DNA from 2 places in the Colwellia sp. BRX10-9 genome. Region 2 is predicted to be linked to the other one. Evidence: riboswitches for the same ligand, from Rfam matches in the RefSeq annotation. Region 2 holds a riboswitch; the other holds the start of a gene.
What was found. Region 2 has a riboswitch for cyclic di-GMP ahead of H4J69_RS13825 (GGDEF domain-containing protein). Riboswitches for the same ligand answer to the same signal wherever they lie in the genome.

Region 1 (5,385 bases), on a different contig from region 2:
CGTTACCTTGTTAATGTTTGCCGGAAAATGGTTGCTACCACGTTTATTTAATTTAGTGGCGCAAGTTAGAACCGATGAATTATTTGTTTTAACAACCTTATTAGTTACCTTAGTCGCATCATCATTGACGCAATGGTTTGGCTTATCTATGGCTTTAGGGGCTTTTCTCGCAGGTATGATGTTAGGTGAAAGCCAGTACAAGTATCAGCTTGAAGCCGATATTCGGCCTTATCGTGATATCTTGCTAGGTTTATTTTTTGTAACGGTCGGTATGAAACTCGACATCGGCATCGTTTATTCCTCACCATTGGTTATTATCGGCGTTATGGTCAGCTTTATGGTGGTTAAGATACTCATTATCGCCTTCTTAGCAAAACGCGCAGGAGAAGCGGCTAAAGATGCTTGGGCTGCAGGTATTATGTTGGCACAGATGGGTGAATTTGGTTTTGTGCTTATCGCTTTAGCCAATCAGGTTAAATTGTTACCGGTTGAAACTGCTTCTATCTTGTTAGGCGCAGGTGTATTGAGTATGGCGATAACACCTTATATGATTAACAATGCTCGTCGTTGGTCGTTGATGTTGAGTAACGAAAAGCCCATAGATACCGATCATTTAGCTGAACTTCCCGAGCAAACAGAGTTAAGTGACCATGTCATTATTTGTGGTTTTGGTCGAATTGGCCAAACGGTGAGTCGCTTTTTAAAGCAAGAGTCGATTAAGTTTGTTGCTATCGATATTGACCCACTTAGGGCAACAAAAGCGCGTGAAGCAGGAGAAAATGTGCTTTTTGGCTCATCAAGACAAACTGAATTATTACAAGCAGCTCACTTGTCGAAAGCTAAGCTTGTTGTTATTGCTTTTGGTGAGGACAAACAATCACTTGAGGTTATTCAAAAAGTTAGATCATTATCACCCGATGTTCCTATCCTTGTCCGCACTCGAAATGACGATCAACTACAAGCATTGCAAGAAGCGGGTGCTAATCAAGTGGTACCAGAGAGTTTAGAGGGCAGCTTAATGCTGGTCTCTCAAGTGTTATCTTTAACCGGAGTGCCTTTCTCTCGTATTATTCGCCGTGTACAAAAAGAACGTAAAGACCACTACAGCCATTTGCATGGGTTTTTTCAGGGTGAGCATACTGACATGAGCCCTGATGCTATGGATCGCATTGAATTCGCTAATGGGATTATATTAACGGAAAACTCTTATGCTAATGGGCATTCTATAGCGTCACTGAATTTATCGGCAAAACGGGTCACGGTGGTTGCGCTTCGCCGTAACAATATTGAATCAGAGCAACCCGATGAAGCCACTATTCTTCAAGCTCAGGATACCCTGATTGTACGCGGAAAGCCTCGACGAGTAGAACGAGCAGAGCGCTTTGTTCAAAAGGGGGTTTAGCTTTTCCTTTGACTGTCCGCAGTGTTGTTAGGTCTAGATGAGTATAACGAGCAGGACATTTCATCCAAGAGAGGGGAACTTTTTCTTGGATGTCCGCAGTGTTGTTAGGTCTAGATTAGTATAACGAGCAGGACATTTTATCCAAGAGAGGGGTAACTTATTTCTTGGTTGTCCGCAGTGTTGTTAGGTCTAGATGAGTATAACGAGCAGGACATTTCATCCAAGAGAGGGGGAATTTTTTCTTGGTTGTCCGCAGTGTACTAAGCCAATAAACGCCTTGTTCAACAAGGCGTTTACTTTATTACTTTAGCAATGGATCGCTATTCAAGAGATAAAAATTTTCTAATCGCAGTCTCTTGCTCCATAGCATCTTCAAATCCCAGTTTAATTAACTGCCGACAATAATTTTTTTCAAATAATAAATAACTAACAATACTTGATTCAGAGTCATTAGAGATACCTACGCTGCGTAATAATAAACGTATCGATAGTGGTAGGTCTGAAAAATACTCTACGGCCATGGCATTAAAGTCATGACTGGGATTAAGGAGAAATGATGATATCGGTTTTAAACCATCTTTTTCTTTTCTAAGTTCTGGTGGTATAAGTTTTATTGTTTCATTAATTCGTTCTAGACGTTCAATATCGCTGTGTAATGTATCTGAGAAAATAGTATCAAGTAAATGACCGGCAACAGTAGAGGTTGTCGGAGGATGAGGATTATTCACTTTACTATGAAGTGGTGCTTTAGGTTGATCAACACCAACAATAAACAAATTTTCTCCACCTAAGTGTATCGCAGGGCTTAACGGTGAAAGTTGATGTATAGACCCATCACCATAATGCTCTTGGCGAATTTTGATTGAAGGAAACACAAGGGGAATAGCGGCAGAAGCCATTAAGTGCTCACTATTAATTTGGCAAGGCTCACCACGACGTTTAGCGCGAAACCAAGGAGAAATAGACTCATCAGATTGATAAAAACTAATTGAATCGCCATTACTGTAACTTGATGCAGTAATAGAAACTGCAGATAAATAGCCACGTAAAATATTGGTGTCGATACGTTTAAAGTCGACCACCATATTCAGTAAGTCACGAAGTGGCGCGTTGTTTAGTAAACTACGCGCACTTTTATTGGCATAATCTGCTTGGAAACTTGCCAGCATACCTTTCGCCAAATGTGAGAAAACCCGAATACCATCACTATGGTATATTCGACTGGTATTAATATTCTTCCAAACCCATTCTAATTTTTTTACCCCCAAATGAAAGCATGAAGAATAACAGGCTAGCGCTGTGGTATTTATAGCACCAGCAGAGGTGCCACATATAATGGGAAAGGGGATGCCATGATTTCTAGGGACAAATTTTGATATGGCAGAAAGCACACCTACTTGATAAGCCGCTCGAGCGCCACCGCCAGTAAGTACTAAAGCATTCTTACTGTCTTTATAACTTCTTTTATTCAACATGTATATCGCAGTCTTCTTCGTATAACTTAAGTGTAATCAGTTTTTTAACCTGGTGCTAGCTTAACGAGTCAAAAAATAGATTGAAATGACTAAGGCAAAAAAAAGCCTGCAGAAGCAGGCTTTTTAAAATGACATAGAATTATTATCTAGTAAAACAGTACACTTGATTGAACAAATAACATCTACTAAAAAATAAGTTTAGCTGCTAACGCGTTCGTTAGCTGCGTCTATCAATGGTTGCGATCCGGTTTGCAAAATAGCTAAGTTTTCAGAAACAACTTTCTTTGGTAACTTTGAAATCATCAAAGAACCTGTTTTAACTGAACCATTAGACGATGCAAACGCCAACAGATTCTGTCCATTACACTCAATACCATGAAAGATAGTGCGAATTTTTAATCTATTCGTTTTTAAGAACGAACGCATGCGTTTCTTGTCGTCTGCAGCTACATACTGGCAAACGCTTTGAGCGATGTCAGCAGCTTGTGCTTTCGGCGCCGATACAACAGACGTTAATGTTAAAATAGTGATGGTAGAAGCTAGTAATAATTTTTTCATTTTAGTAACCTTGTAATTAATTTAGTTAGTAAAGGAAAAAACCACGGGATGTACCTTGTATAACGAGGTGACTCCGCTGTCATAGAATTTATATATAAAACATAAATCCCTTAGACCGGTGGTTTTGCGTAACACGATTTCACGTGTTTTGCCTTTTCTTTGTCCCTTTTAGTATTGCGAATTGAGCCAATAAATGCAAGAAAAATGTGTAATACGCTAGTGACATGCGTAAAGAAATTTAATAAAAAAAACACTTTTATCAATTTTTTTTCAAATAGAACATGTGCTTAATCGAATGGTGACTATCAAAACCATTAAGTGAACTTTAATGTAATGTTAAAATATAGAGTAAAAAAAAAGAGCTAAAGCTCTTTTTTTATTTAATCGTATGATTAATATGCCGCTAGGTTATTAAAATTTCATTTCAGGGACATGCTCAGGAACAATTAATTCACCTTCAGTGAGTTTTATTATTTCCTCAATACTGACCCCTGGTGCTCGCTCTAATAAATGAAACTTGCCATCTTTAATTTCGATAAAGGCTAAATCAGTGAGTACTCTTTTAATACAACACTTACCTGTTAACGGTAAAGTGCAGTTAGATAAAAGTTTTGAAACACCATGTTTAGAAGCGTGAGTCATAGTAACAATAATATTGTCAGCACCCGCAACTAAATCCATAGCACCGCCCATACCTTTAATCAGCTTGCCTGGGATCATATATGAAGCAATGTTACCGTTTACATCGACCTCAAAGGCACCTAGTACTGTTAAGTCGACATGTCCGCCACGTATCATTGCGAATGACTCGGCACTATCAAAGATAGAGGCACCTTTTGCCATCGTGACCGTTTGTTTACCGGCATTAATTAAATCTGCATCAATTTCGTCTTCGGTGGGAAACTGTCCCATGCCAAGTAAACCATTTTCAGATTGAAGCATCACTTCTATTCCCGCAGGAATATAGTTAGCAACTAACGTTGGAATACCTATACCTAAGTTAACGTAATAACCGTCTTGTAATTCTTGTGCTACACGTTGTGCTAGCTGTTCTCTTGTTAAAGCCATTGTTTAGTCTCCGGAATTATTTATGACTGAGCAGTACGAACAGTTCGTTGTTCAATGCGTTTTTCAAATGTACCTAAAATCAATCGATTAACATAGATACCTGGTGTATGGATTTGGTCTGGGTCTAGCTCGCCAGGTTCAACTATCTCTTCAACTTCAACGACGGTAATTTTGCCTGCCGTTGCTGCCATAGGATTAAAGTTACGTGCTGTTTTTCTAAAAACCAAATTACCGTAACGGTCGGCTTTCCAGGCTTTAACAATTGCAAAGTCACCTTTAATTGCGGGCTCAAGGATATACATTCTACCGTCTATTTCACGCTCTTCTTTACCTTCTGCTACCGGTGTTCCATAACCTGTTGCCGTAAAAAAAGCAGGTATACCAGCACCACCAGCTCGCATTTTTTCAGCTAAAGTGCCTTGTGGTGTGAGTTCTACTTCTAATTCACCATTCATCATTTGACGTTCAAATTCAGCGTTTTCACCAACATATGATGCAACAATTTTTTTGATTTGACGGTCTTGCAGTAACACACCTAAACCGAAATCATCGACACCACAGTTATTTGAAACCATCGTTAATGCTTTAGTGCCTTTGCGCTTTATTTCACTAATTAGATTTTCTGGGATACCACATAAACCAAAGCCACCCGAGATAACGGTCATGCCGTCTTCAAGTCCTGCCATCGCTTCTTCATAGCTTGCTACTACTTTGTCAAATCCGGCCATTATTTAATCCTCATTACATTTATTTCTATAGAGTATTTATCATACATCGTCATTTATTATTATATTTATTACTGTGCACGGTAGGCATTAGAAACTTTAGATGCCGGGGTTTTACCTAATTTATCACTGATAAACCAACCGGCATGGACTAATT
Region 2 (5,385 bases):
AACCGCGACTTTATTGCCACTACGAATAATATGAGCTGTAGCGATAAACTCCTCACCACGACCTGGTCGTAAATAATCGGTACGCAGATCTATCGTTCCTAGGCAGCTCAAACTTTGTTGAATTGTTGTTGGTGTTTTGTGCTCAAGTTGTTCAATCATATTCGCTGCCACGACAACACCACCAGCAAAATCAAGGGCTGATGCAGTGACACCACCATGTAGCGTTTTCTGTAATGGGTTGCCCATTAACTTATCTTGCCATAAAAAACGTACTTCAGAGGTATTACAATCAAATTTACTAACGGTTAGGCCCAGTAATTTATTAAAGGGAAGGCTGTGTGACCAAAAATGAGTAAGTTGCTCAATCATTTGTTTTTCATCTAAATTATTTGTCATAATCCTTCCAATTTAACCAGCAGATTCTTCTAACTGGTCTAATGTCTTCATTGTAGCTTAGCACTTATCTTTCTAAGCATTCAATAAATACTAAAATAGTGCTCTCGACTTTTTTTGTGGCTGGGGTAAAATAACAATAATTGTCGTTTAATAAAGTTTACTCCGTTGCTAAAAGCTCCCCCCACAGTCTCACAAGCTCAGCTTGAAGATGCGTTAAAGCATCATTTTGGTTATCAAACTTTTCGAAGCGGACAATTAGAAATTATTCAGCAATTATTTCAAGGTCGAGACAGTTTAGTACTTATGCCAACGGGTGGTGGTAAATCGATGTGTTATCAACTGCCTGCCGTATTATTACCAGGAATAACCATCGTTGTTTCACCCTTAATAGCTTTAATGAAAGATCAAGTTGATGGTTTGACTCGACAAGGTATTTCAGCGGCTTTTGTTAATTCGAGTTTAGATCAAGAAACAATCAATGATATTTTTGAGCGCTTATCTCGTAGTGAGCTTAAGTTGTTATACATAGCTCCAGAGCGTTTAAAAAATTATTATTTTATGCAACGCTTGGCAAGCATACAGATAAGTTTATTTGCTATTGACGAAGCACATTGTATTTCACAATGGGGACATGATTTTCGGCCGGCATACACACAACTTCATACAATTAAACAACGATTTCCATCGGTACCGGTTATGGCGTTAACAGCAACTGCCGATGTTACAACCCGAAGAGATATTCTTCTTCAACTCGCATTGACTGATCCTTATATTCATCTTGATAGCTTTGACCGGCCTAATATTCGTTTTACCTTAGCGGATAAATATAAGGGCGATCACCAGGTGTTACGCTACATTAAAAAGCGTGGTGATGATTGCGGCATTGTTTACTGTAGTAGCCGCTGGCAAGTTGAGAAATTATCTAAAATGTTAGCAAGTGCGGGTATAAATTGTTCTGCCTATCATGCTGGCATGGAAACAGAGATGCGCAATATTGTCCAAGATGGTTTTGCCAAAGATAATATTCAAGTGGTTATTGCCACCGTAGCTTTTGGATTGGGCATCAATAAATCAAATATCCGCTTTGTGATTCATTTTGAACCTCCAAGAACACTCGAGTCATATTATCAAGAGATTGGCCGTGCTGGCCGAGACGGTTTAGCGGCAGAAGCGTTATTTTTGTATGATGAAAAAGATGTAGAACGCATTACCAAGTATATAGCTGATGGTGATAATGAAGAAAGGGTGAACGTTGAACAACAGCGTTTTCAAGCGTTAAAAGGCTTTATTGAAGCTCAAACCTGCCGTCGACAAGTTGTACTTAATTATTTTGCAGAATTTACCACTAAAAAATGTGGTAACTGTGATATTTGTTTAGATCCACCCACTCAATTTGACGCTACTGAAGCGGCACAAAAAGTCTTATCTTGTGTGTTTCGTATCCAGCAACAAGGTGATATTGAACATGTTGTGCAAGTGCTCAGAGGGGAGTTAACTGAAAAAGTTAGGCAACTGCAGCATGAAAAAGTGTCCACTTTCGCTATCGGTAAAAGTAAAACTCCGGGATATTGGTTTGCTATTATTAGACAATTGATTCATTTGGGATTTTTACAGCAAGATATTTCTCAACAATCTGCGTTATTTTTAACACAAGCATCGCGCTCGGTGTTGAAAGGGGATGAACCCTTAATGTTAGCTTCACCAAGGTTGCAAAAAGCGAGTTATTGGCAACAAGATAAAACCGATAAACGTTATGACCGTGTCTTATTTGTTAAATTAAGAAGTTTGCGTAAAACGATTGCAGATGCAGAGGATATTGCGCCATTCATTGTTTTCAATGATGCAACGTTGTCAGAGCTTGCGCGTATAAAGCCAAAAACATCACAGCAAATGCTAAATATTAATGGTATTGGTGATACAAAACTTGCCCGTTATGGACATGACTTTTTGCAAGTTATTCAACAGCATAATGCTTAAAACAAAAAACGCTCAATTGAGCGTTTTTTAATTTTATTTTTGATGAACCAGGTTCAACAATAATTACTGAGTTTATTTTAAACTAGCGTAATAAGCCGAAATATTTGCGATATCTTCATCACTTAAACCCATAGCCATAGGTCCCATAACAGGATCTTTACGTTTACCCGCTTTAAAGTCTTTCAACTGTTTAGCAAGATAAGCTTCTTTTTGACCAGCAAGGTTTGGGTACATAGGTACCGCAGAGATACCAGCAGCACCATGACAAGCAGCACACATACCAGTTTTTGCTTTACCAGCAGCAGCATCACCAGCAAAAACAGGAGACGCCATCATTAAAGTAGCAGCAACAGCTAAAGTAATTTTTTTCATAAATTATTTCTCTCTTAGTCGTTAGGAATTTTACACTGCATTCAGTATATGAGAAAACAAGGAGGCTGTCGTCGACTATTTTTAGCTAAGCACTCGCAATGTAATCTTCTTTGATTTACCACCGAGTATATTAAGATTATTACCGATTATATTGAGTAAAGTTGGGCATACTATCACTGATATTATTTATTGAAGTGAAAATATCAGCGAGAGAAAAATGTCATCAAGCAAAAAGTATCTTGTTGAGCGATTAAGAACTTAATGTATTATTTTTTTTGTATAAATCGGGTAGTAACAGGCGTGATTTTTTTAAGATACTGCTGGCATTTTCAGCAATATTAAAGGTGTCTACACCAGTAGACAATGTCATTTGAGGTAATCTAATACCAGACTTACTACTAACAAAGCGCAGCTTTTCAACGCCATGTGTTATTTTACTGGCAATTTCTCGAGCACTTTCTTTGTCAATATCAGGTAACAGAATTAAAAATTCATCGCCACCTGAACGTATTGGTAGACCGCTGCCATCAACATAACTACTCACTTTACTGGCTATTTTTGATAAGAGAACATCACTAATTAAATGACCGAATTGCAGATTAACTTCTGAAATTTGATCAACACAGACGACAATTGCGGCAACTTGCCGACTTGGATCTTCTGTTAGCCATAAATCTAAATGCTTAGACATAGCTTTACGATTATAAAGACCGGTAAGTGGATCCATGTAAATTTCTTCACGTACTTCTTTTAATTCAACTTTTAACGCCTGGGTCTTTTTACGGGTAAAAGAAATATGTTCAGCAAATTTTTGTTGGTGTAGTTTAAAGGCTTTAGATGCCTGGCGAATGCTATTTACCGCAACGACTATTTTTTCTTTATCGGCAGATTGTAGATCAGAAATATTGCCGTCTAGCGTGGTAATCAGTTTATTAATACTCTGCGATGATTTTTGGCTGTTTTTTTCAACATGGGTGACAACGTCATCTAGGTCGTCAATGAGTTCATCTCTGAATTTACTTTGGCCTAAAATGAATTGGCGATAGTTTTCTTCAATGAAAAAATCATCAAGCTTTTTACCCGTGGCAAGTTTATTTTCAATGGCAGTATTAAGAAGAATGTTTTTTTTATTAATATATTCGTAGCTAACTGAATAATTAATTGGGCTGACAGGTAAAAACCACCGCTGTAATTGTTTTACGGCCATGTTCATTTTTAGTTCAGCTTGTTTTATGGAATCATGATATTTCATTGTTCCATCTCAATTTGCACACCCAATTAATAATATCAATAGACCATTTTCTAGTATAAACAAGTAAAGTACCACATATATTTTTTGTCTATAAAAAACATATATTTAGTTATATAGTATTTTAAATGAAGGTAATATATGACAGAAAATAATTAAAAATAAGGGAAGGACCGCAAAGTATACCGAAAGCAAACTGTTCAAAATAAAGACAAGCCCCCACTATATCTATACTTGGCAGTTCCGCTATCCTAGGTTTCCCCTTAGACCGGTAACTTTGCGTCTCTAGCTTTCACTAGATTTGCCCTTTTCGAGTTTTAGAAACTCTAAATTCATTATAAGCGTTGAACTATGCTTGTAAACCTTTATTATGAATAATTTGTTGAACCGTAACGAAAACCTATAAGTAATAGATAAATTTATAGGTTATGGCTGATCACTCTACTGATCATTAGATAAAGGATTTTAGTTAATAATGCCCTGTAAACTGTTGTTGATCCTTTGTTTTTTTATAGCTCCTTTATTTTGTTTTGCCAATGATGCTTTAAACGTTGAGCAAAACATTAAAGATGTTGAGCGCTATTTTTTACAAGACGCTGAAAACCTTCCCTACGAAGAGATCATTACACTTTCAAAAAAAATTTTGGGATCTCAAGAAAATTATACCGTCCAAATTCGTGGAAAAACCTTCATCCTTCTTGCTGATGTTGCCAATAATAAGGGTGAAAATAGCGAAGCATTTCATTTTGCGCAAGATGGAATTTCTCTGCAAGGACTTGAACCAGCCATAAAGTTTAATTTATTGCTGAAAGTTGCAGATGGCTATTATTTACAAGAGAAGTATGAACAAACTCAAAATATGGCAACCAATGTTATTTTAATGGCAGATTCTCCACAAGTGCTAAAATATCGTTTAATTGCTTTGAGTTATCGAGCTGTTACCTATGCGTTGCAAAATAAAAACGATTTATCGATGAATGATCTTAATCAAGTTAAGGTGCTGATTTCGGTAAATCCTCAGTATGAGGATCACCTTTGTCTTTTAGAAATTTTAGCAACGGCATATTATTATTTAGGCGATTATCAAACATCGCTAACCATGCAAAATAAGCTATTAACGTTAAAATTTGATTTAGACAAACTGGCTAATATTGACCAAACTTATTTACACTTAGGCCGTGCTTATTTTCAGTTAAATTTATTTGATGATGCTTACAATGCTTTTTGGGAAGCACAAAAACACGGCAAAAATAAAAATGCTCCAATTAGTGCTGCCTATGCTGAATTAGGATTGGCAGAGGTGTTATTAAAGCAGGGAGAATTTAGTGACTCACATAATTGGCTATTATCAGCCAGTGCTACATTTAATGAAAAGAGCTTAAATAAGCCTT

Region 1: it holds a riboswitch for cyclic di-GMP, as region 2 does, so the genes downstream of both, H4J69_RS16560 (DUF3718 domain-containing protein) here and H4J69_RS13825 (GGDEF domain-containing protein) in region 2, are expected to answer to the same signal.

What each region holds. Positions count from the first base shown of each region.
Region 1 covers NZ_JACGVV010000035.1:17,555-22,939, forward strand. Annotated here, with positions in the region: gene H4J69_RS16550 (monovalent cation:proton antiporter family protein) at 1-1,402, shown strand, start outside; gene H4J69_RS16555 (patatin-like phospholipase family protein) at 1,723-2,877, opposite strand; gene H4J69_RS16560 (DUF3718 domain-containing protein) at 3,076-3,435, opposite strand; cyclic di-GMP riboswitch class I at 3,499-3,598, opposite strand; gene H4J69_RS16565 (3-oxoacid CoA-transferase subunit B) at 3,847-4,503, opposite strand; gene H4J69_RS16570 (CoA transferase subunit A) at 4,524-5,231, opposite strand; gene H4J69_RS16575 (hydroxymethylglutaryl-CoA lyase) at 5,300-5,385, opposite strand, start outside.
Region 2 covers NZ_JACGVV010000024.1:38,684-44,068, forward strand. Annotated here, with positions in the region: gene H4J69_RS13810 (thioesterase family protein) at 1-396, opposite strand, end outside; gene recQ (DNA helicase RecQ) at 562-2,373, shown strand; gene H4J69_RS13820 (cytochrome c) at 2,446-2,745, opposite strand; gene H4J69_RS13825 (GGDEF domain-containing protein) at 2,996-3,997, opposite strand; cyclic di-GMP riboswitch class I at 4,228-4,310, opposite strand; gene H4J69_RS13830 (hypothetical protein) at 4,470-5,385, shown strand, end outside.